Regions from separate parts of the Paenibacillus sp. 19GGS1-52 genome, predicted to be linked through region 1. Evidence: riboswitches for the same ligand, from Rfam matches in the RefSeq annotation. Region 1 holds a riboswitch; each other region holds the start of a gene.
What was found. Region 1 has a riboswitch for cobalamin ahead of H1230_RS23795 (energy-coupling factor ABC transporter permease). Riboswitches for the same ligand answer to the same signal wherever they lie in the genome.
Positions count from the first base shown of each region.

Region 2: it holds a riboswitch for cobalamin, as region 1 does, so the genes downstream of both, H1230_RS27815 (S-layer homology domain-containing protein) here and H1230_RS23795 (energy-coupling factor ABC transporter permease) in region 1, are expected to answer to the same signal.
Region 3: it holds a riboswitch for cobalamin, as region 1 does, so the genes downstream of both, metE (5-methyltetrahydropteroyltriglutamate--homocysteine S-methyltransferase) here and H1230_RS23795 (energy-coupling factor ABC transporter permease) in region 1, are expected to answer to the same signal.
Region 4: it holds a riboswitch for cobalamin, as region 1 does, so the genes downstream of both, H1230_RS30425 (anaerobic ribonucleoside triphosphate reductase) here and H1230_RS23795 (energy-coupling factor ABC transporter permease) in region 1, are expected to answer to the same signal.

Region 1 is NZ_CP059724.1:5,114,410-5,120,186, forward strand. It holds gene cobJ (precorrin-3B C(17)-methyltransferase) at 1-1,435, opposite strand, end outside; gene H1230_RS23780 (energy-coupling factor ABC transporter ATP-binding protein) at 1,723-2,604, opposite strand; gene cbiQ (cobalt ECF transporter T component CbiQ) at 2,634-3,425, opposite strand; gene H1230_RS23790 (energy-coupling factor ABC transporter substrate-binding protein) at 3,409-3,705, opposite strand; gene H1230_RS23795 (energy-coupling factor ABC transporter permease) at 3,702-4,469, opposite strand; cobalamin riboswitch at 4,708-4,898, opposite strand; gene H1230_RS23800 (aldose epimerase family protein) at 5,048-5,777, opposite strand, start outside.
Region 2 is NZ_CP059724.1:6,004,337-6,010,113, reverse strand. It holds gene H1230_RS27820 (GAP1-N2 domain-containing protein) at 1-1,781, shown strand, start outside; cobalamin riboswitch at 1,992-2,190, shown strand; gene H1230_RS27815 (S-layer homology domain-containing protein) at 2,364-5,777, shown strand, end outside.
Region 3 is NZ_CP059724.1:2,171,875-2,177,651, forward strand. It holds gene H1230_RS10170 (PTS fructose transporter subunit IIC) at 1-487, shown strand, start outside; gene H1230_RS10175 (PTS sugar transporter subunit IIA) at 484-936, shown strand; gene H1230_RS10180 (Crp/Fnr family transcriptional regulator) at 1,120-1,620, shown strand; gene H1230_RS10185 (YitT family protein) at 1,935-2,597, shown strand; cobalamin riboswitch at 2,964-3,170, shown strand; gene metE (5-methyltetrahydropteroyltriglutamate--homocysteine S-methyltransferase) at 3,324-5,621, shown strand.
Region 4 is NZ_CP059724.1:6,626,153-6,631,929, reverse strand. It holds gene H1230_RS30435 (ribonucleoside-diphosphate reductase subunit alpha) at 1-1,387, opposite strand, end outside; gene nrdG (anaerobic ribonucleoside-triphosphate reductase activating protein) at 1,443-1,958, opposite strand; gene H1230_RS30425 (anaerobic ribonucleoside triphosphate reductase) at 1,955-3,940, opposite strand; cobalamin riboswitch at 4,128-4,359, opposite strand; gene H1230_RS30420 (MTH1187 family thiamine-binding protein) at 4,978-5,286, shown strand; gene H1230_RS30415 (sugar phosphate isomerase/epimerase family protein) at 5,351-5,777, shown strand, end outside.

The DNA.
Region 1 (5,777 bases):
AGTTAGTTTTTTCCCATAACAGGCGCGTCATTTTGTAGAAATCGCTATTCGCATCCGGGTCGCTGCCCCCACGGCCCATTACAAGTACAATCGTATCTTTATCCTCAACATCCTCAACCTTTGCTGGGTGAGCCTCTGCGTGTTCCGGCTGCACTACTGGCTGAGCTTCCTTGATCCGGTCCAGCAAAATATCCACCGCTTTGTCCTGCACGCCTATTGGGCGGCCATACACAAATTGCACAGCAGGATACTTGAGTTTGGCCTGGTCGATAGCCATTGGAATATCCAGCTTGGAATGTCCGGCTGCGAACAAAATAATCGGCACCACATAAACCGTGCTGGCCCCTCCGCGGATACAGTTATCAATGCCTTCAGCAATCGAAGGCTGCGCCAATTCTATAAAACAGGTCTCGAAGGTTAGCTCGGGCTTCCGGGCTGCAAGCAGATCCGCAAATTCCCGCAGCTCAACGTTACCCTCCATGACTCTGCTGCCATGTCCCACGAGTAATACGGTCTTCACTTCTTGTTCTGCTGCTGTGCTGCTTGTAACCTTGCTCTCTACTACCACGCCTGCCTTCATCTCCATGCTGCTCTTGGCAGAAGCAGCCAAGCTCCAAGGCTCCGCCGCTGTTCGCAGCCGCTCATGCGGCTTCAAGTCTTGGGTCTCCGCTCCCAGGCTGTACTTGCGCTCGTAGCCACGCGGCGTCACCATTAGACCCTCATACACCATCGTGGCTGAGTTGCCAACCACCACGGTAGACAGCATTCCGATCTCATGCTCCAGCATATCTTGAAGTGTTGTAACTATGGTCTGCTGCTTGTCTCGGTAGGCGCTTTTGACAATCCCCACTGGAGTAGCCGGATCACGATAACGCAGCAAAATATTGCGCGCTTCCTCAATCTGACGCGTCCGTTTCCCACTGCGTGGATTGTAGAAGGCAATTACAAAATCAGCTGCGCCCGCCGCCTCAACACGTGTGGCTATCGTCTCCCAAGGCGTAAGATGATCGCTTAGACTGATGGTACAAGCATCATGCATAATCGGTGCACCGAGCAGTGAAGAACAGGATTGAATCGCAGAGATACCGGGAATCACCTCAACCTCCACACCCTCTGCGCGGTTCCAGCCTCGCTCGATCAACACCTCGTAGACCAAACCAGCCATGCCATATACGCCAGCATCTCCGCTGGAAATCACCGCAATTATCTGCCCAGCTTCCGCTCTGCGCACTGCTTCCTGCGCCCGGCTGACCTCTTCGGTCATGCCTGTTCCGACAATTTCCTGCTGGTGAAGCAGCGGTTTAATAAGATCCACATAGGTGTTATAACCGATCACTGCCTCACTTTCCTCAAGCGCAGCCAGAGCGCGGCCCGTAATATGCTCCAGCGCACCAGGGCCAAAGCCAATAATAAGCAGTTTGCCTCGTTTCTTCATGTCGCTTCCCCCGTTCACTTAATCAATTCAAATTTGTGCAGACTATAACTTTCAATCTACTTGTGAAATCATGTATTTTTTACAGCTTATTCTCTATAAATTGCCTTCAAAAGACAGTTTGTTGTATGAACTACAGGATTGTCATTCGATAGGGACGCTACGATTCGTAAAAGATGGATATGATCCAACATTTCATTAATTTAGTGTGTATCAGAATAAGAATGCTGTATTTCATCCAGCATTTGGAGCCGAGATTCTGACACTTTTAGCATTAGCTCGAGCATGAATCAGCTCATATCCTCATTTAGCAGCAGACTCAGCATAGCTTTGAAATCCCCGGCATCACGCGGCGCCGTCCGGCCTGCGGTCAGCCGCTGTGGCAAGCTCTGCCATAAATCAGCCAACAGCGGCAGCTCCAATCCTATAGCCTGCAGCGCCTCCCGCTCAGCGAAGATGTCAGCCGGTGTTCCCGCAGCAAAACACCTTCCTGCCTCTAGCACAATCACCCAATCCGCCCAGCGGTAGGCCAGATTCATATCATGTGTGGCCATCACGATCGTTGTGCCTTGCTGATGAATGGCCTCAAGCGCCTCCAGCAGCAGAGTTTCGGACAATGGGTCCAGATAAGAGGTCGGTTCATCCAGCAAAAGAAGCTCTGGCTCCATCGCCATAACACCTGCGAGAGCCGTGCGTTTCTTTTGGCCCAGACTGAGCTGATGGATGGGCTTATCACTTAAGGAGGTCAGGTCCAGCCGCTCCAATACCTCATGACAGCGCCGTAGAATCGTCTCCTCATCCATTCCGGCATTGCGCAGCCCGAACGATACATCCTCCAGCGGCGTATTTAGAATCAGTTGCTGCTCCGGGTCCTGGAAGACCAGTCCGACACTGCGGCGCAGGGCGGCCAGGTCTTTTTTAGAGTAGGATAATTCTGCTCCTGCCCTGATCACCACGCCACTCTGTGGTCGCAGAATGCCGACAGCCTGCAGAAACATCGTCGATTTACCAGAACCGTTATGGCCGAGTATAGCCGTTCGACAACCTGTAGGAATGGCAATGCTTAAGCCTTGCAGCGCTGGCAGCACCGTATCGGGATATCTATAAACAACTTCCTCAAAAGCCAGACAGTACTCCTTGTGTTCCTTGTGTTCCTTATGTTCTTCGTACATTGGGATCTCCTCAATATTTACTTAAGCTGTCATGTACTCCACATCATCCACAGCTGGGCCAGCAGCAAAGCTGTTATTCCAGCATAGGCCTCGATAACATACCTGCGCGGAACCGATCGTGATACATAAGGTGGCATAGAAATTTCACCGGTAAAGCCTCGGGTCAGGAGTCCCTGTGAGAGTCCGTAATAGCGATGCATGGTTTTGGCGAGCAATCCACCCGCCATACCTGCGAACTCTTTTAGCTGGGCCACGAACCCTCTGTTACCGCCGCGCAGCCGCCGAGCCAGCAGCATTCCATGCGCGGTATCCCCCAGCAGAAACAGAAAACGATACATGATAAGCATGAGTTCCAGCACAATCTGCGGCATCCGCAGCTTACGAAGCACCTGCAGCAACTCGCCAAACGGCGTGGTGAAGATGATAAACAAGAAGCAGGTCATGCAGGCCGCTACTCGTGCGAGCAGCAGGCTTCCACGCAGGATGCCCGCAGTCGTAATATAGAGTGAAACTGAAGATAACGGAAGATGGACGGACATCACAGCTTCTGGAACTGCCTGTTGCCCCATCTCAATTAGTAGGGCAGGCAGACTTATACAGTAAAACAACAGCGCCGAGCCGAGCAGCAGACTGTACGTACGCAACGGAATTCTGGCATAGCCGATACACCACTGGATCATCCAGAGCGAGATTGCCAGCTGTAAAACCGGATGTAGCAGATAGGACAGAATGAACATTACCGCCGCGAATGCGCTTTTCCACATTGGTGATAGGTGTCGGAAAGCGTTCGTATAGGAAAGGGCATCAATTCTTCTGATCATGAGGATTCTGCCGCTCTTGTCTGCCTTTCAACAGACCAATCGTATAGCCGATGACTCCAGCACCTATGGCAGCCTGCAGCGCGAACAGCATACTTTCCGTTTCTGCGGGCAATTCAGTCAGCGGCTTAAACCAAGGCTTATATCCAGGATCAATCTCGCTGATCGCTCCTTCTGCGGCATCATCAGCCCCACCGAAATCACCGTTCACAAATAGCAGAGGAAGCACGACCAGCAGGATAACCACCAGCAGCATTAATCCGTTTCTCCATCTGGCAGTCATTCAAATCCCCTTCCTTTCGTTTCGCGTTTGAGTAGTGACAGCTCATTAGGACTATAGGATCTTAACCAATTCCAGAGCAGCACGGTCAGCAGTCCTTCACTAATCGCCAGCGGAATCTGGGTCACCGCAAAAATACTGCCAAACTTCAGAAAGGATGCAAGCACTCCGCCCTCTGCTGCTGGAAAAGCCACCGCGAGCTGAAAGGAAGTCACGACATAAGTCATGAGATCAGCGATAAAGGCTGCAGCAAATACCGCCAGCTTCTCACGGGGCGTCAGCTTCATCACCAGCTTATAAACTGCATATCCGGCAAAAGGACCTGCCACTGCCATCGAGAAGGCGTTCGCTCCAAGTGTCGTAATCCCGCCGTGTGCCAGCAGCAGTGCTTGAAACAGCAATACAATCGAGCCAATCACGCTCATGGGCAGGGGTCCAAGCATCACTGCACCTAGTCCTGTCCCTGTAGGATGGGAGCTGCTTCCGGTTACAGAAGGCAGCTTCATCGCTGACAATACAAAGGTGAATGCCCCCGCCAGACCCAGCAGCAGCTTCAACTCCGGGTTGTCCCTGGTCATTTTCTTGAGCTTCAGAATACCGCAGACAAAGAAGGGTACAAAAGCCAGCCACCAGAATACGGCCCAGCCTATAGGCAGAAATCCTTCCATAATGTGCATTGCCTGCGCTGTTCCCGGTTCATTGAACAGTAAATAAAGCGTAAATCCAGCCACCATCGCCGTGAATTTCCATAGGCTGCGTGGTTTCATACGTTTGCCTCCCTGATTTTTTATTTTGCAAAACAGAAAGCAAAAAAAACTCCCGCCCGTAGGGGTGGGAGTAGTATGTACGTCATCAGATATGAAAGAGAACGCCATCACGCGCGCAGCAGCAGACCTGTCGCCTCATAAGCAGCAGAACTGAAAGGATCAGTCTTTTGCAGGAGTCATTAAAGTCTGCTCATGTCTCATTCACTAATTCGTACACCGCTCCTATCCGCGTAGAGTCGTGGTGTGCGGAAACAAGGTAGGTCTCCTGGCTTCGGCTGATAACGCCAACTCTTCGTCTTCCCCGGTAATCTCCGAGTGACCTATTGAAGAGTGACTCACCTATACAGTGGCGGGACCGCTCGGGAGTTGCACCCGATTCCCTATTATCCCTTGACCTAAACCAAGGGCACCTTGTTTCATCGCTAATTTATCCTGTACAGCATAGCGGAGTTGGGATACGGTGTCTGTGATAAAAGTGGAAGCGGACGTTATGAATTCTCTCGGGTACCCCTGCTGCGATTCATGAAGAGCCAATTGATCATTCCAAGTTCCCGCTTGTTGTAACAGTGGCACTTAGCCTAGGTTATATTCAGTTCAAGAAACCAGCGGTATATCCCCTGGCCCTCGACGACGGCTGCTTCGTTTCGCGGAATAGCCTGCTCGAGACTGTCCATTCTGCCGGTTGCCGGTTCAAGCGCAACATGATAGTTTCCGCCATAGCCGCCATAATTGGCCCATACCGCAAGATAAGGAACCTGCTCTGCCGGAAAAGTGAACCGCAAGGCTTCACCCGTCACGGGATCACTAATCCCGGCGAATCCATCACCAAGCTTGTCCGAGAAATAGTATTTCTCGGCGAACTTGCCCGCCGCTGGCTCTAGGGTACTCAGGTCAACCACTCCGGCAGCAGTTTGGACAAAAGGCCAGGAACGTTTGTCCTGAGAGACTCCTAGTCGTTCGCCTTCTGAATACGCTATTTCTATTTCTTTTAATTCTTTAGGCACGTGCAGTTGCATCCCTGCATGGATCTGCAATAATGGGTGCGCTGCCCATAGAAAGGAAAAAGGGGCATTCGATGTATTCGTTACCGTATAGTCGATACGGATTGTGCCTTCCACCGTAGAGGAATACACCTTCTCCAATAAATAAGGAAATTGTACCCCTTCCACACGGCAATGCAAAGTTGCCCCTGTACAATAAGGCTCCCAGCCAAGGGACCAAACCTCTCCATGGTCAGGAATAGCTCTGTCCTGCCAAGGCTCCTGCGGATAGGTGCAGGCATCAATACAAGGAAACATCTCATCCCAG
Region 2 (5,777 bases), 890 kb from region 1:
TTGCTTACGGTGTTATCGAGAGCAATGATGAGCTTAGCGAAGCTTTTTTTAAACGAGTGCTGGCGCAGCCCGTATTTCGTAAACAGCTGCTGGAGCCTTATATCGAAGCCCGGCTGGCGGCGGCAGCCAAGTCCGCTGATATCATGGGCTTTGTCGTTCAATGGGGGCGGTTTCTGCCGGAGGTGCTGCTGCAGCCTTTTGTCAGGGACGCGGTCAGAGACTATTTGCTGGAGAAGCTGCAACGGGAGACTGATTCGGTAGCTGCCGTTGCGGCGATTCATGAAACCGTGGATAAAGTGGAAAAAGAGCGGCGCAAAGGGACGGGGCTTTCAACTGAGGTGTTATCGCTGTTGCAGGAGCTTACGGCGGTGGCGGACCGCTTCTTGCTAAACCGCTTGTCGCTCTCTGAGATGTCGCAGGAGCAGTTGTTGGAAATTGCTTTTTTACGCGATCCCCGGGAGGGGATGGTTTGGCAGCCGCCGCTTGATCTTATCACTAAGCAAAAAGCCAATGCGCTGCGAGCCGCTTATCGCTGGTTTGGGGAGGAGAAGCCGAACGAGGCTATTTTCAATAAGCTGTCGCCGAAGGAATTGGATGATGTGCAGCTGTTGGGCAGACGCTGGCTGCAGGAGGCACGGACGCTGGAGCCGTTCGATCGGCTTCCGCTGGCTTTCTACCACAGCAGTGACCGCGAGGGCGGACCGCTCGATTATGATGAGCTGCTGAAGCTGGTTAATCGCAAAACCGGAGCGGATAAAGAGGACGTTTATCGGTTTCTGGCCTGGTCGCAAGGGAATTCTTTGTTCTCCATCTCGAATAAGAAGCTTCATCCGGGTTATCGGCGGGCGATCCTGAAATATTTCCAGAAGCATGATCGCGAAGCCTTCAAGAACCGTGATTTCCGCAAAAGCTATGTTTCCGCGGCAGGCCCTGCCCTGCAAAATGTCTATAATGAAGCCCGCTCCCAGCTGGCTTCGTCACTGGCGAGGTGGATCAGCCGCAGCCGATTTCAACTCCTGATCTCCGGCTCCCTTCTGGGAGTCGTGGTGATTATCGCTATTATTATCATTAGTATGCTGCGTCCAGAGGGGGCAGGCACCGCCTTGCCGGAGACAAGCCCTTCGCCAACTCCCGCTCAAACGGCCGTAAGTCAGCTTCCCCCTGCTTCAGTGTATCTGAAGAGCAATAGTGATGTGGAGGCAGGCAGTGTGCTGGTGTTCACCTTCGCCAAAGCTGACGAATGTCTCCAGTTCAAGCCAACGGAGATTGGTTTGGTCAACTCCGCTGGGAAGATTACGGACACCTACAAAGTGATCTCTACCAAAAGTACCTGTCCGGTTCCAGCTTCGGGAACGCCAGGAACAGCGGATCAGGACAACGCCGCTACTGGAGGAACCGCGACGAATGATGCGGCTGCGGCTGCGAACGCGACGAACGGAGGCAACACGGTTGATACAGCAGCAAAAGATAAGGCCGCGGCTACGTCCGCGAATACTGCAGGCAGCAACAGTTCAGCCTCTGCTACTGCTGTGAGTGGCTCCGAGAAGACGACTTCGCCCGATACGGGACAGGCTGTCTCACTCCAGGTTGATGCCACACTAGAACCAGGAATAGTATTAGTGGAGGGCAGTGTGCTTAAAGCCGGGAATTACTCGCTGACCTTGCAGCCAGACCCAGGCTCAGCATCAACCCCTGATTTGTCTGATCCAAGTAATAGTCCAAGTGCTGATCCAAGTGCTGTGCCCTCAGCTACCGCAAGCCCGGAGGTAACAGCAGAATAAAATCGAAAACTCCTGAACTGTGCAGGACTTCTACCGAGAGGTAAAGGTCTGCGCGGATTCAGGAGTTTTTATCTGCATCAGTTTACGATTGCCTCTGTCATGTCCCTTGTAGACTTCTTCCAAATATAAGAATTGAATAATATAAATCCTTGTGAATATATTCTAAACACCTTACAATGAATTAGAACTATTTTTTGAACATTAAAATTAAATATTAATTTTGAAAAAGGTGCAGGTTCTGTCAGAAGAGCCTGCTTAAAAGGGAAGTCCGGTGCAAATCCGGCGCGGTCCCGCCACTGTAAATGCAGAGCAGCTCTTTCATAGGCCACTGTCCTAGAACTAGGATGGGAAGGTGAAGAGATGCGATGGATGCATAAGTCAGGAGACCTGCCTTTTTCGTGAACGTTTCTATTCTTCGAGGGGTGAGAATGTGGAACATATGTAGATTGGTAGTGTCACTGGAGCTTTATGCACCGCAGACCTCAATATATGTATTCTTCCCGGACCGCCCTTTTAGGGCGGTTTTTATGTTGCGTTATAAGAATTTATAATACCCAATTCATTCACAGAAAGAGGTTAACTATGAAGAATATTTTCTCCTCCAAGCTGTTTACGCTTGGTCTGGCCTTATTGCTCGTCATTTCGATTCTAGGTACATCACTTGTTCCGGCTGGACAGGTCTATGCTGAGGCACAGCAGTCCGCTGTACAGGAAGGGACTGGCGTGACTAGTGTGACTGAGGCAACATACGCGGCCGCCGAGTTTATTTTGAATAGTGGAGTAGAGTCGGAATGGCAAGCTATTGGTCTGGCCCAAGCTGGCTATAAAGTACCAGATAGCTATGTTCACTCGCTTGAGAATCAAGTGATGACCGCTCAGGGGAATTTCTCGAATGTTACGGATTACGCCCGGATTGTACTTGCTGCAAAAGCAATGGGTGCCGATCCTGCCCATTATACTGAGCTGGGTTACAATCTGATTAAGAAGATTTATAACAATGATAAGATGAGCGGTCAGACGCTCAATAATCCAGTCTATGCACTGCTGGCCTTGGATTCAGGTCAGTATACCGTTCCTGGTGATGCGTTATGGACAGCGGATAAGCTGCTCACCGAAATTCTGTCCAAACAGAATGCAGATGGCGGTTTTACCTTAAACACGGGAGCTAGCGATGTCGATATGACGGCGATGGTCTTGACTGCATTGGCAGCTCATAAAGATAATTCAGCGGCCAATTCAGCGGGACAACGGGCAGTAGCTTGGTTATCCGCTGCACAGGATGGCAATGGCGGCTTTGGGATTAGCAGCGAGAGTGTCTCACAAGCGATCATAGGTCTGTCTTCTTTTGGAATAGACCCTGCTGGTGCAGATTTCACCAAGAATAATATAGAGCTCGTCGGGAAATTGTTAAGCTTCCACCTCGCAGATGGCAGCTTTGCTCATAGTCAGAACAGCAGCTCTGACGTGTTTGCTACCCAGCAAGGGCTGCAGGCGCTGGTTGCCTATAACCTGTTCACTAAAGGTGGCAACGGTAAATTATACGATTTCTCTAATCCAGCAGTACAGAACCCATTGGTTTATGTTCCGCTTACTATTGAAGGCCCTGAGAGTACATTGGCCCAGGGAAGTGCGTATGCAGGGAATGTATTTGAAGCTTTGCAGAAGCTGGCAGTACAGAAAAGTCTCCCGTTAGTAATCGCTTCAGGCAATTATGTCAAGGGGATTGGAAAAGTTGTGGCTGGAAGTTATGGCGGTTGGGATGGCTGGATGTATGCTGTCTCCCGTGACGGCCAGTGGATCTCTCCGGATGTAGGCATGAGTGGCTTTGTTCTTAAAGCTTCAGACAAGGTGCTGATTTATTATGGGGGAAGCGATACTCAACTAGTTAATTCCGTTACATTCTCTCAGGAACAGCCTAAAGAAGGAACACCTTTTAAGGTTACTGTGACTAAGAAAACATGGGTCTGGAACAGCAAGACATCTACATCAGATCCTGTAACGGCACTGGCTAATGATGTGGAGGTTCAGATTGGAACCCAAACGGTTTCTACAGATACTTACGGAGTAGCAGAGTTTGCAGCCGGTGTTCCAGCTGGTGATTACACGCTGACTATAACCGACTACAAGCCGGGGGAGCTACCCTCGCCGGGGAAACTGCCATCAGTAGCGAAGTATACGCAAGCCTTGCAGGTGGTGCCTCAGAATGTAACAGCCTCGCTGTCTGTCGAAGGACCCCAAGGTCCTATCGCTGCGGGAACCTTACAAGCTGCCAATGCACTTGAAGCTTTACAGCAGCTTACAACATCAAATCATATTCCAATAGATATTACCAAATCTTCATATGGAAGCTATGTATCAGGGATTAATGGAATTGCGAGTGGAACTTACGATGGATGGTGGAGCTTTGTAGTCTCACGTAACGGTGAATGGATCTACCCAAGTGTAGGGATGGATGCTTTTGAGCTGCAGCAATCAGACCATGTGCTTGTCTATTATGCAGGAAGCACAACACAAGTGGTCAATGCTGTGGCCGTTTCCCCAGCGCAACCCCTGCGGGGAGAGGCGTTTACAGTAACAGTTACCCAAAAGGAATGGGTGTGGAATAAGACTACTTATACCTCGGACCCGGTGATTTCACCAGCAGCTAACGTGCAGGTATCCATCGGCGGCAAGACCGAAACGACGAATGCTCAAGGCATGGTCTCTTTTGCTGGAGGACTGTCGGCAGATACTTATACTATAGCGGTTACTGGTTATGTGGCAGATCATACACCGAAGGTGGCTCGTTATACACAGTCACTGGTTGTTTCTTCGCCCTCTGCGACAATCTCCGTAATCGGGGACAGTGCACGTGGAACGATTCTTTCCAGCACGAAGGTCGCTTTGAACACTGGAGATACGCCATACAGCCTGCTAGTCCGCCAATTGGGCAGCAAGGTCACTACTTATGGCAGCGGATCAAGTTTGTATGTGAAAGCCATTGACGGCTTGGCAGAATATGACCGCGGGCCATTAAGTGGCTGGATGTATTCGGTCAACGGGGTATATCAGAATGTTAGTGCAGGGGCATATTTTCTGGGGAATGGCGATACGTTAGCTTGGCGTTATACCACTAATGCTGGAGCTGATTTGGGCCAACCAGCGGATGGTTCGGCAGGAACGGGTGCTTCCGGCGCTGGGGCCGCAGTAAGCATCACTGTAGACAACACGCTGCCGCTTAATCAAGTGGGAGAGACAACAGCTGTTACTAATTTGAGCGCCAAAATGACAGCTGCGCAAGCGGCGGTACTTAGCACAAACTTGGCGGCCAATAAAGTATCCGTCACACAGGAGGTTACAGCAGGTGCAGCGGCTACGCTTACGGATAGTACTCGTGAAGTGCAATTGCAGATCCCGGCTGGAGCGGTCTCGGGTCCAGTCAAGATCACAGTACAGGAGCAGAGCTCAAACCTCAGTGAACTGGTATCCGGTTTGTACGAATTCACTCCTGATGGCACTAAATTCACCAAGCCCGTGGACTTAGCAATTACGATCCCGGTAACCACAAATTTCCCGGGCAATCTGGTTGTGGCTTGGCTCAACAAGACGACTAATCAATGGATTCCTGTTCCATCCAGTCTGGATGTCAAGACTGGAGTCATCACAGGCAAGGTTAGTCATTTCACTTCGTATGCAGTCATTGACCGCAGTAAATGGGAACCGCAGCAGGAACAGCTGAAGAGCGATATCGCCGCTATGGCGAAGAATATTACAGCAGCCGGAGAGATTAGTGCTTGGCAGGCCCTTGGCCTGGCGCGATCCGGCAATGGGGTGCCATCCAGCTTTTTAAATGGAGTGAAAGAGCAGTTAATCGCGAACAAAGGCGAATTCCGCAAGGTAACTGATTATGAGCGACTCGCCTTGGCGGTAGCGGCTAGTGGCGGTGATCCACTGAATATCGGCGGATTTAATTTGATCGAGAAGATATACAACAATGCGAATATGCTTAATCAAGGC
Region 3 (5,777 bases), 2.9 Mb from region 1:
GGCGATCGATATGGGTGGACCTTTTAATAAAACAGCTTATACCTTTGCTGTAGGTTTGCTGGCAAGTGGTGTATATGGCCCTATGGCTGCTGTAATGGCCGCGGGTATGACCCCGCCACTTGGCATCTGGCTGGCTACCGTATTGGCTCCAAAGAAATTTACGCTAGAAGAACGCGAAGCTGGTAAAGCCGCTTCCATACTGGGGCTCTCCTTTATTACTGAAGGTGCAATTCCATTTGGAGCTGCTGACCCACTGCGCATCATTCCAGCCTTTATGATCGGCTCTGGCCTGACCGGAGCACTATCCATGGTATTTGATGCTACACTACGTGCACCGCATGGCGGCATCTTCGTTCTGGCAGTTCCTAATGCGATCGGTCAGCCAATGATGTACCTGCTTGCTATTGTAGTCGGTACTGTTGTAACAGCCTTGTTGGTTAACTTGTTCAAAAGAAATAAACCTGCGATTGGAGTTGGCTCTAAATGAATATTCATGAACTATTGACGGAAGAAACGATATTCCTGCCCCTGGAAACAGGAACTAAAGATACTATTATCACCCAGATGACCGCAGGGCTTAAGCTCTCCGGTTCGGTAACAGATGCCGAGCAATATGTGCGTGATGTGCTGATTCGTGAAGCTACCGGTTCTACGGGCATCGGTTTTGGAGTGGCAATCCCCCATGGCAAATCTGTCGGAGTAGCAAAACCAGGGCTGGCCTTAGCCCGCTTGAGCGAGCCTACCGACTGGGATTCCCTTGATGGTACGCCTGTATCCATTGTATTTCTAATCGCTGTGCCTCAGGAGAACGTTGGCAATGAGCATTTGAAGATTCTGGTGGCACTGTCCCGCAAGCTAATTCATGATGAATTCCGCGAGTCGCTGCTGAATGCAGGCAGCAAGCAGGAGTTAATCGATATTCTCAAAAATATGTAGTCTTCTTGTCCTAAAGATATATAAATTAATAAGTCCGGGATGTCTTACAAGCCATGATGATGGCCTTGAGGCATCCCTGTTTTTTTGCCTATATATAATGTAGTTTGGATTAAACTCCATTTTGCAGGTGTATTTTTGTATAATTAAAAATATATATAACGAGAAGGCAAAGGAGAGGGCGAGATGATACTGCACAAAGGGGAGGTCTTGTTCCGGCAAGGCGACGGCTGCGAGTTCCTGTATCAGGTCAAAAACGGGCTGTTCAAGGTAACGAGACTACATGAGAACGGGAATATGGTGTTGTTCAACATACTATATCCTGGAGAGACAGTTCCCCATCATTCCTTGATTTCGCCAAAGGAGGCGCATGGAACAGCGGTTGCGATGATGAAGAGTGAAGTAGAGATAATTTCGGCTGCGGAATGGTATCGACAGCTGCGTGAAGAACCAGGTAAAGCGCTGGAGATAGCGCTCCTCCTTCAGGAGAAGGTGCGCTTCATGCAGACACGGCTTGATCACCTTACAGTTGGGACCCCAGGTGAGCGGATGGAGCTGCTGACCCGCTGGTTTAATGACTATGCTCATGGGACCTCGCTAACAGACCTATTAACACAGGAAGAGATTGGACAATTAATTGGAGTCAGACGTGAAACGGTCAACCGGCTAATGCGCAATTCTGTGTAAAAATGATCACTTTTTATGTAAAAGGGTTTAGAGAAGGCTATCTGCGTGGTATAATGTGCTTAGAACATATTAAATTAGAGAAAGGATCAGGATACCATGTGTCCCCGAAGGACGATTCCCCAAAGGACGATTTGGAAACGTTATGATCTGTCTTATACTTAGCTTCCCTGTAGAAGGTGCGTGTACCGTTAATTGACGAGACCAGCTCTACGAGGGAAGGGAGTATTGTATGCGAAGGAGCAACACCTCCGGTATAACCTGTCGTAGAGGTTGGTGGGACGTCTAGCCGCCATATACGATAAGGGGAGACCTGTATGAGGAACCACAACGGAGTAAGTTATCTGCTCCGATTGACAGTCATTTTGTTTGGAACATTTTTGCTTGCATTTACTTATTACCACATTAATTATCAGAATCATTTGACCGAGGGCGGGTTCGTAGGTTTGTCGCTGCTCGGCAAATATGTATTAGGGGTTTCGCCTTCAATTTCTATTCTTATTCTGGACATTCCAGTACTCTTGGTCGCTATGCTATTCAAAGGGAAAGCGTTCGTCTGCAATACATTTGTGTCTGTAGCAGCCTTTACAATCTTTTATGGACTGATGGAACGTTATTCCGGTTTGGTCATTAATCTGCAGGATAATTTGCCGCTTGCGGCGTTGTTGTCTGGTGTACTTACAGGTTTAGGAGCAGGGTTGGTCCTGCGTGGCGGCGGGGCAAGTGGCGGAGATGATATTTTGTCGCTGCTGATCAGTGAATGGAAAGGTATTAAAGTAGGTACGGTTTTCATCCTGATGGATGTAATCGTTCTGGCGTTATCACTCTTTTATATGCCTCTCAAGGAAACTTTGTATACCGTAATTGCAGTGGTCGTAGCTGGCTATGTTATTACGTTAACTACTTCTTTGGGCAAGCCGAAGCTGGCGAAGATGCCAAAGATTCAGCCAACACTCGGCAAGGCGCAGAATATACGATAATGGAATAGCATAGAGTATTAGCTGCTGTTTCGTGGATATACTAAGAATTAAGGTCAGCCAGAGTTTCTGGTTGACCTTTTTTTGTTGGGATTAGGACTAAGATTTGTTGTACATTATATCTTTTGCTTATAACCTAAATTTAAGGTGGACAAAACTTGGGACAGCACATGCATATCAAAGCCATCGTTTAGAATACCTTCATGGTAGTGATCCAGCTGGGTACGATACTGGGGGTTGTAACTATATTGAGCAGACTTTTCCGGCTTCGGTATAGGTAATTGTTATAGGGCGAACCCCTGCTAATCTATTGCGGAGCGGCTAGAGCTTACAGTATGATGACATCAGATTCAAGACATCGCCAGCAATATTAGATATTTGGAGACAGGTGCTTGCCGGGAATTTAGTATTGCCGGTCAGCTTAAAAGGGAAGTTCGGTGAAACCGACGCGGACCCGCCACTGTAACGGAAGAGTTCTTAGCAACTATAGTCACTGGCAGCTTACGGCTGTCGGGAAGGCTGCTTAAGGATGCTGAGGCCGTTAGCCAGGAGACCTGCCTGTTTCACAGCACTGCTTTTCCTACGGGATATAGGGAGGTGTTAGACGTTAACCATGGGTATATGATGGGCGTCTTTCCCTATGACTTTTTGTAGGGGAAGACGCTCTTTTAGTTGGAATTGATCGAATAAATGGCCCAAATAGAGATGGAGAGAAGGAGTGTTGCGATTATGACGAACAAGGTGAAAGTAAGCAATCTCGGCTATCCGAGAATCGGCAAGAACCGGGAGTGGAAAAAGACACTGGAAGCGTTCTGGTCCGGCAAGACGGATGAAGCCACGTTCCGTTCCGAAATGGCGGGGATACAGCTCCAGCATTTATTGACTCAAAAGGAAGCGGGAATTGAGCTTATTCCGGTCAATGATTTTACCTTCTATGATCATGTATTGGATACGGCGGTTATGTTCGGCATCGTGCCTCCGCGCTATGATTATGATGGTGGCGACATCCCGCTTGAACTTTATTTTGGCATGGCACGTGGCAATGCGAGAGCGACAGCTTGCGAAATGACAAAATGGTTCAATACGAACTATCATTATATAGTTCCAGAGATTGGCCGGCAAACACCGCGCCTGACCGAGAATAAACCGTTGGCCGCCTACCGCTTCGCCCAAGAGCAGGCGGGGATTGAAGGCAAACCTGTAATTGTAGGACTGTATACCTTCTTAAAACTGTCCAAAGGTTTCCCGTCCACTGCAATTGCGGACGTTGCCGAACGTTTTCTTCCTGTGTATGTGCAACTGCTGCAAGAGCTTGAGGCAGAAGGTGTAGCCTGGGTTCAGATCGATGAACCAGCCATAGTTAGCGGGTTAACTAAGGATGACCAAAGCCTGCTGGAGAGCATTTATCAGACCATTGCAGCCGCTGTACCGGGCTTGAATATTATGCTCCAGACCTATTTCGAAGCTGCTGAACCGTTGGAGGTACTGTTTAAGCTTCCGGTGCAAGGTTTAGGTCTCGACTTCGTACACGATGGAGGCGCGAACCTTGAATCCATTCAACGTCTGGGTTGGCCGCAGGATAAATGGCTGGGTGCCGGCATTATTGATGGACGCAACATTTGGCGCTCGGATCTGGATGCCAAGCTGCAGCTTGTGGAGAAACTGGCTGCCCATGTTGCCCTTGACCACATGATTCTACAACCCTCTTCCAGCTTGCTGCATGTGCCGGTAACGGTACAAGGTGAGGATAAGCTGAAGCTGACGGTGAAGAACGCCTTAGCCTTCGCCGAGGAGAAACTGGCCGAGCTAACTTTGATCGGCGCTGCTGTAAGTGGCGGGGAAGCTTCCGCCGCTGCACTTGCCGCTAGTCGCGAAGCGTTGGCTGCTTTCCGCGCCCTTCCGGAACGTGCTCGGCAGGATGTGGCCGACCAAGTCCGCGGACTTGCGTCTCTGCCGGATAACCGCAGTTTACCTTTCGCAGAGCGCGTCAAGGTTCAGCAGCAGAAGTGGCAGCTTCCGGTGCTGCCGACAACAACCATTGGCAGCTTCCCGCAGACAGTGGAGGTACGCCAAGCCCGGCTGAAATGGCGCAAAGGCGTCTGGAATCAGGAGCGCTATGATTTGTTCATCCGCAAACAGATTGAGGAAGCCATCACCTTTCAGGAGGACTTGGGTCTGGATGTACTAGTTCATGGGGAATTCGAACGCACCGACATGGTGGAGTTCTTCGGTGAGAAGCTGGCGGGTTATTTGTTTACACGTAACGGCTGGGTTCAGTCCTACGGCTCCCGTTGTGTTAAACCTCCGGTGATCTACGCTGATATTGCTTTTATTGAACCTATGACCGTAAAAGAAAGCGTGTATGCCCAGTCCCTCACAAAGCTTCCGGTAAAAGGGATGCTCACCGGTCCGGTTACCATTCTGAACTGGTCGTTCGTGCGTGATGACCTGAGCCGCGAAGCAGTAGCGAACCAGATTGCGCTGGCCTTGCGCCATGAAGTTCTGGCGCTGGAGAATGCGGGCATAGAAATGATTCAGGTCGATGAACCAGCCATTCGTGAAGGGCTGCCCTTGAAGGCTGAGGACCGAGAGCATTATCTACATTGGGCGGTGAAGTCGTTCCGCATTGCGACGAACCTTGTCAAGGATACTACGCAGGTACATACCCATATGTGCTATAGCGAATTTAATGATATGATCGATTCGATTTCGGCTATGGATGCCGATGTAATATCGATTGAAACCTCCCGCAGTCATGGGGAGCTGATTGTCAGCTTTGAGGAGCAGGAATATGATAAAGGCATCGGCCTTGGTGTATATGATATTCACAGCCCGCGCGTTCCCGGCGTAGAAGAAATGACTTCGAATATTGACCGCGCCCTGCGGGTGCTAAATCCGGAGCAGTTCTGGATTAATCCGGATTGTGGTCTCAAAACGCGTGGCTGGCAAGAAACTGAAGGTGCACTGCGCAACATGGTGCAGGCTGCAATTATCGCGCGAGAGAAAACAAAAGTCGGTAGCCGCTAAAACAACTGACTACTTGATAATAGTTCTCATTGTTGTTAGAATAAAATAAGAATAGAAGGAACCCTGGATGGTTCCTTCAGCTCATCCTCTTCACACATTCCGTCTTTTGCCATGAGGATTCACCTCCTTTTGCTAGTGAATGGACAGCATCTTTAA
Region 4 (5,777 bases), 1.5 Mb from region 1:
TTTCTGTACACAGGTTGGAGGAGAAGACCATACCCTGATTGCGGTTCGGATTGGCACGGTTGACGGTATCCCGGTAGAACATATACGGCGTACCGGTCTCCAGCTGCGATTTCATAATCCGTTTCATGATATCGATGGCCGGGACAGTGATACGGGATAACTCCAGATTAGCGGTAGCTTCGGCATATTTATCGCGGAAGGCCCCTTGACCTAGTTTTTCATCGTAGAAATCCTCAAGTCCCAGCGGACGGCCATTCTCATCGGTCCAGCCCATAACCTTCTTCACTTCATGTGGGCAAAAAAGATTCCAGTGCGCACGGGATTCGACAGCTTCCATGAATAGATCAGGCAGACAAACGCCGTGGAACACGTCATGCGCGCGCATCCGCTCGTCGCCGTTATTCAGCTTGAGATCAAGAAAGGCGAGAATATCTTTGTGGAACACATCCAGATAGACCGCTACCGCGCCTTTACGCGTACCGAGCTGGTCCACGCTGACAGCAGTATTGTTCAGCTGGCGAATCCAGGGGATGACGCCGGAGCTGGTATTCTTATGACCGCGGATGTCGGAGCCGCGCGCCCGTATTTTGCCGAGATAGACGCCGATGCCTCCGCCCATTTTGCTGAGACGGGCAACGTCTGTGTTGGAGTCAAAGATACCCTCCAGCGAGTCATCCACCGTGTCGATGAAGCAGCTGGACAGCTGTCCGGCGACCTTTTTACCGGCATTGGACATGGTTGGCGTAGCTGCGGTCATATAGATGTTGCTCATCGCCCAGTAGGCTTCTTTTACCAGATCCATACGTTTCTCTACCGGCTCGCGGTGCATCAGGTACATGGCGATAATCATATAACGTTCCTGCGGAAGCTCCATCACGCGTCCTTCAAAATCATGCGCCAAATAACGGTCAGACAACGTAAGCAGTCCGATATAATCGAACAGCAGGTCGCGTGTATAGTCGATAGAGCTGCCCAATTCAGCAATCTGCTCTTTGGTATAGTGGGAAAGTAATTCTTCGCGGTAAATCCCTTTTTTGACGAGATCGGTAATTAGCGGGTACAGCTCACCATAAGGCTCCTCTGGATAGGCTTTATAGCGCCGGTTGACGGCTGCTTTCTTATAAAGGGTAGTTAGGAGGGAACGCGCAGCGACGAACTTCCAGTCTGGCTCTTCTTTCGTTACCAGCTCTAGCGCACTCATCGTAAAAGCACTGCTGATGTCTTCGCCACTGACTTCTTCACGACGCAATTTCGACTGCACACCGCGCAGCAGCGTTTCTCTGCTTAGGTGATCGAGACCGGACAAGACCCGGTCGGCGTATACGGAAAGGCGGATCTCATCAAAAGCCAGTTGGCGGTTATCGGGTTTCACTACGAGCTGTGGCATAGGTAGTTCATCCTTTCTGATTTGGACTTAATTATGAATATCAAAAATTGATCTATTAGAGCGCAGACGGCTGCCAAAGAATGACCTCCGAACCAGTTATGCTGGCCGGAACGTCAATAATGCGTTGGTTGGTGCTTCCCCGGTAGGGCAGAGTAGTATCCTTCAGTTCTTCGACGAAGCGTCCATCAATCAGCACCTGACACTGCAGGAGCAGCGTCCACTCCGGTGAATCGGGCAGGGCAGTAATTTCTTCGTACGTATAGCCGCTGTAAATCCAGATCGGGAAAGCTGGCAGTGTGGCGCGGAGTCTATGAATGAACTCCACGGCCTCCATCGCTGAAAAGAAAGGGTCGCCGCCCGCCAATGTTAAGCCATCGAGCAAAGGGTTCGCGGCGATCTCCGCAATAATCTCATTTTGACGCGCTAGAGTGAAGACTTCACCGTAGTTGAAATTCCATGTCTCCGGATTGAAGCAGCCGGGGCAACGGTGGCGGCAGCCGCTGAGGAAGAGGACGGCCCGCAGGCCTTCTCCCTCGTTAATCGACTCTGGATAATAGCCGCAAATGTTCATAGATGCTTAACTCTGTCGCGCACCTCAGCTTGCTTGGCGGCATTAAAGCGGGTCTGATAATCCCCAGTTAAATATCCGGTAACCCGGCGTAGACGGCGGATATGTACCGCGCTCTCATGCACACCGCAGGAAGGGCAGTTGGTGCCGATAACACCTTCGTAGCCGCAGCCAGAGCAGCGGTCGATCGGGTGGTTAATGCTGAAATAGCTGACTTGCTGCTCCAGCGCATATTTAATGATTTTGATAAAAGCAGCCGGGTTGCTGCGGGCATTTCCGTTTAATTCGACATAAGAAATAGCACCTGCATTGCAGTACTCATGAAAAGGAGCTTCCAGGCTGATCTTCTGAGCAGCCGCCAGTGTGTAATATACAGGGATGTGGAACGAGTTCGTATAATATTCGCGGTCGGTTACACCAGTAATAGTACCGAGTACCTTACGATCAACTTTAGTGAATTTACCGGACAAACCTTCGGCTGGTGTAGCGAACAGGGTGATATTGAGGTTCAGTTCTTCGCTCTTCCGGTCGCAGAATTCCCGCATATGACGCACGACAGCCAGCGCTTTGGCATGGACTTCCATGTCCTCACCGTGGTGTTTGCCGTACATGGCTTTCATGGATTCCGCCATGCCGATGAAGCCGAGTGAAAGACTACCGTGCTTCAATAGATCACCTACGGTGTCATCGGGAGCAAGCAGCTCGCCGCCTTCCCAGACGCCTTCACGCATCATAAAGTCGGAAGCTTTCGCCATTTGTGCGGCCTGGATACGGTAACGGTGGAGAAGACCTTCCAGTGCAATCTCCATATAATGATTCAGATCGTCGTAGAAACCAGCTTCGTCAGCCACGGTACGGCGATTTGTGGCTATGCCATATTCTAATCCGAGTCGAACCAGATTTAATGTATTAAAGGACAAATTGCCTTTGCCGGAGCAGCGGTTGCGGCCGAAGCGGTCACCGAGCACCCGGGTGCGGCAGCCCATCGTAGCAAATTCAGTATCCGGATTGCTTGGATCGTAATATTGCATGTTGAGAGGAGCGTCCAGATTAGCAAAGTTAGGATAGAGTCTGCGGGCTGAGCATTCCGCTGCTTTGAGAAACAGTTCATAGTTGGGCTCGCCCTGCTGCTGATTAACGCCTTGCTTGCATTTGAAGATTTGGATTGGGAATACAGGTGTTTCACCGCTGCCCAGTCCGTTCATGGTTGCGGTCAGCAAAGAGCTGATCACAAGCTGACCTTCAAGTGAAGTACAGGTGCCGTAGTTAATGCTGGTGAACGGAATTTGCCCGCCAGAGCGGCTGGACATCGTATTCAGGTTATGGATCATGCTCTCGGCCGCCTGAAGGGTTTCGCTTTCCGTTTCCTTCAGCGCATAGCGGAAGGCTCTTGGATACAGCTCGGCCAGATCGGTCCGACTCATGGCAATTTCACCAAGATGCTCACCGGCTTGTCCTTCTTCGAAGTAGCCGAGACCCTTGCGGAATAGCTTGGCGAAGGTTTTGGTTACATAAGGAGCCAGATCGTAATCCAGTTTATTGGCGGATACACCACCGTATTGGGCATTTTGCTGGGATTGAAAAATAATAGCTACCAATGACATAGCCGTCATAATGGAGTTCGGAGGGCGGACGCTGCCGTTGCCGGTATTGAAGCCTTCACGCAGAAGCCGCTCAAACGGGATGAAAATGCAGTTGGTCGTTCCAATGGCGTATTGATCCAGATCGTGCACATATACGACATTCTCTTCAATCGCCTGTACCAATTGTGGTGGCATAGTGAAGTTGCGGGCATACCACTTGGAATATTCACTGCCGAACTTGCTCATTTTACCGGAGAAGCTCTCCCCGTTCAAATTGGCATTCTCACGCAGCATATCCAAATCCGAGCTGTCGATGATGTCACGTCCTAAATGAATAACTTCCTCCAAAAGAACCTCCTGTGCATGTTGCGCACCGCCTAGCCGTTTCTCCAACAGCGTCATTATATTGCTCTCTCCCCTCGGTATATAAGAAAAACTTTCTGACATTATAAAAAGGCATCTCCTGCCGAGGATGGCAGAAAATGCCCGGATGCGTAGCGTAAATATCCTCACAAAGGATATTTGCAGTGGTCTTCATTATGTAGGCCGCATGCGGACACCATTCCTGTTCCTCGCAGGTATAGATCGTTGGTGTCGATAGAAACAGGCAGATTTCCTGGCTTCCGGCGTACCTTCCGGCGCCTTCCCGAGGGGTGTTGTCCCTTAGTGGCGAATGCCGGTAGAAGCTGTCCCAGAGGCTTGCTAAACCTCCGAAGAACAATCCGGTTACAGTGGCGGGACCGCAGCGGATTCTCACCGCACTTCCCTATTAAGCTCTGATTCTCATCAAGGATCAGAGCACCTGTTTCACTATATTTTGTTGTCGTTTGATAAAGATAACCCAATATATAGTGTTTGTAAACAATTTTTTAGGAAACCCGCGCCGCAAGCGACTTCATCTCCAGTACTCCACAATTGATCCACAGGCTGTCCACAGGTCATCCACAATTGATCCACAAGAACCGCTGAAATGATTCATAAATTGTCCGAAAATATGGCACAAAGAGTCCATAATTGCAGTGCGCCTGGCACTGGATATCTCAAAGAGTGAAATATACAGGGCTCAACACTATAATTCAGTTCTTGACCATAACCTAAGTAGTTAAAAGACGTATGGAGCCACTTCTAACGAATGTAACAGAGGTCAGCAATGTTGGATAAAATCCAACAAGCTATAGAAATTTGTGAGAGTCAATTGCAGTAGAAGAGGAGGGGCGGGATAGCTGTCACGTAATTTGTGAGTGAGCCTAGGAGTTGTTACAATAGAGGTAGTAGTTCACATGCTCCATAAAACTATGCGTATGCTTTCGAAGCTAGTTTTGTACGAAGCAGTTCTGAAGGTTAAGCTCACAAAACTAAGCGTATGCTTTCGAAGCTAGTTTTATTGCGAAGTTAATCAGAGTGGCAAATGCTCCATAAAACTTGTGGGAGGTTATCTAATGGCTATTGCTGAAGTAACCGTTATTCCGATTGGAACTGGCAGTACCAGTCTTAGCAGCTATGTTGCCGATATGCAGCGTGTATTGCAGACGATAGAAGGTATTACGTATGAGCTTACATCTATGGGTACGATTATCGAGGGACCGCTTCCGCGTATTCTGGCAGCGGTAGAAGCGCTGCACGAGTCACCCTTCACTGCCGGTGCGCAGCGTGTTTCCACCTCACTCAAGATTGACGACCGCCGTGATAAGACTTCGACAAGCCGCGGAAAGCTGGAATCCGTGGAGCGCAAGCTGCTGGAGAACTAGTATTCTATCACAGTCTAAAAGTGAAGAAATTCAGACTTTTTTAACAATAGAGGAGTGGTCTTGCGTGGCTAAAAAAGTGCAACAGGTAGGTATTCAGATGTACACTCTGCGGGACGAAGCCGAAAAGGACTTTCTAGGCACCTTGCGTAAGGTGGCAGCTATGGGCTACGAAGCGGTCGAATTTGCCGGATATTTTGGTGTGTCAGCTAAGGAATTACGCGAAACCCTTGATGAGATTGGACTGGCTGCGCCTTCTGCACATGTGGGTCTGGACTTCAGCAGTCTGGACAACATGCAATCCGCATTATCCAAGGAAATCGAATATGCCCAAGAGGTCGGACTTCAATATATCATCACTCCAGGCTCTCCTGTGCCAGAGAATCCTACCCTTGACGATGTGACTGCGCTGATTCCTTTTTTTGAGAAGGCTTCTGAACTGGTTCGGGCGGCAGGAATGAAATATGGCTATCATAACCATGACTTTGAATTTA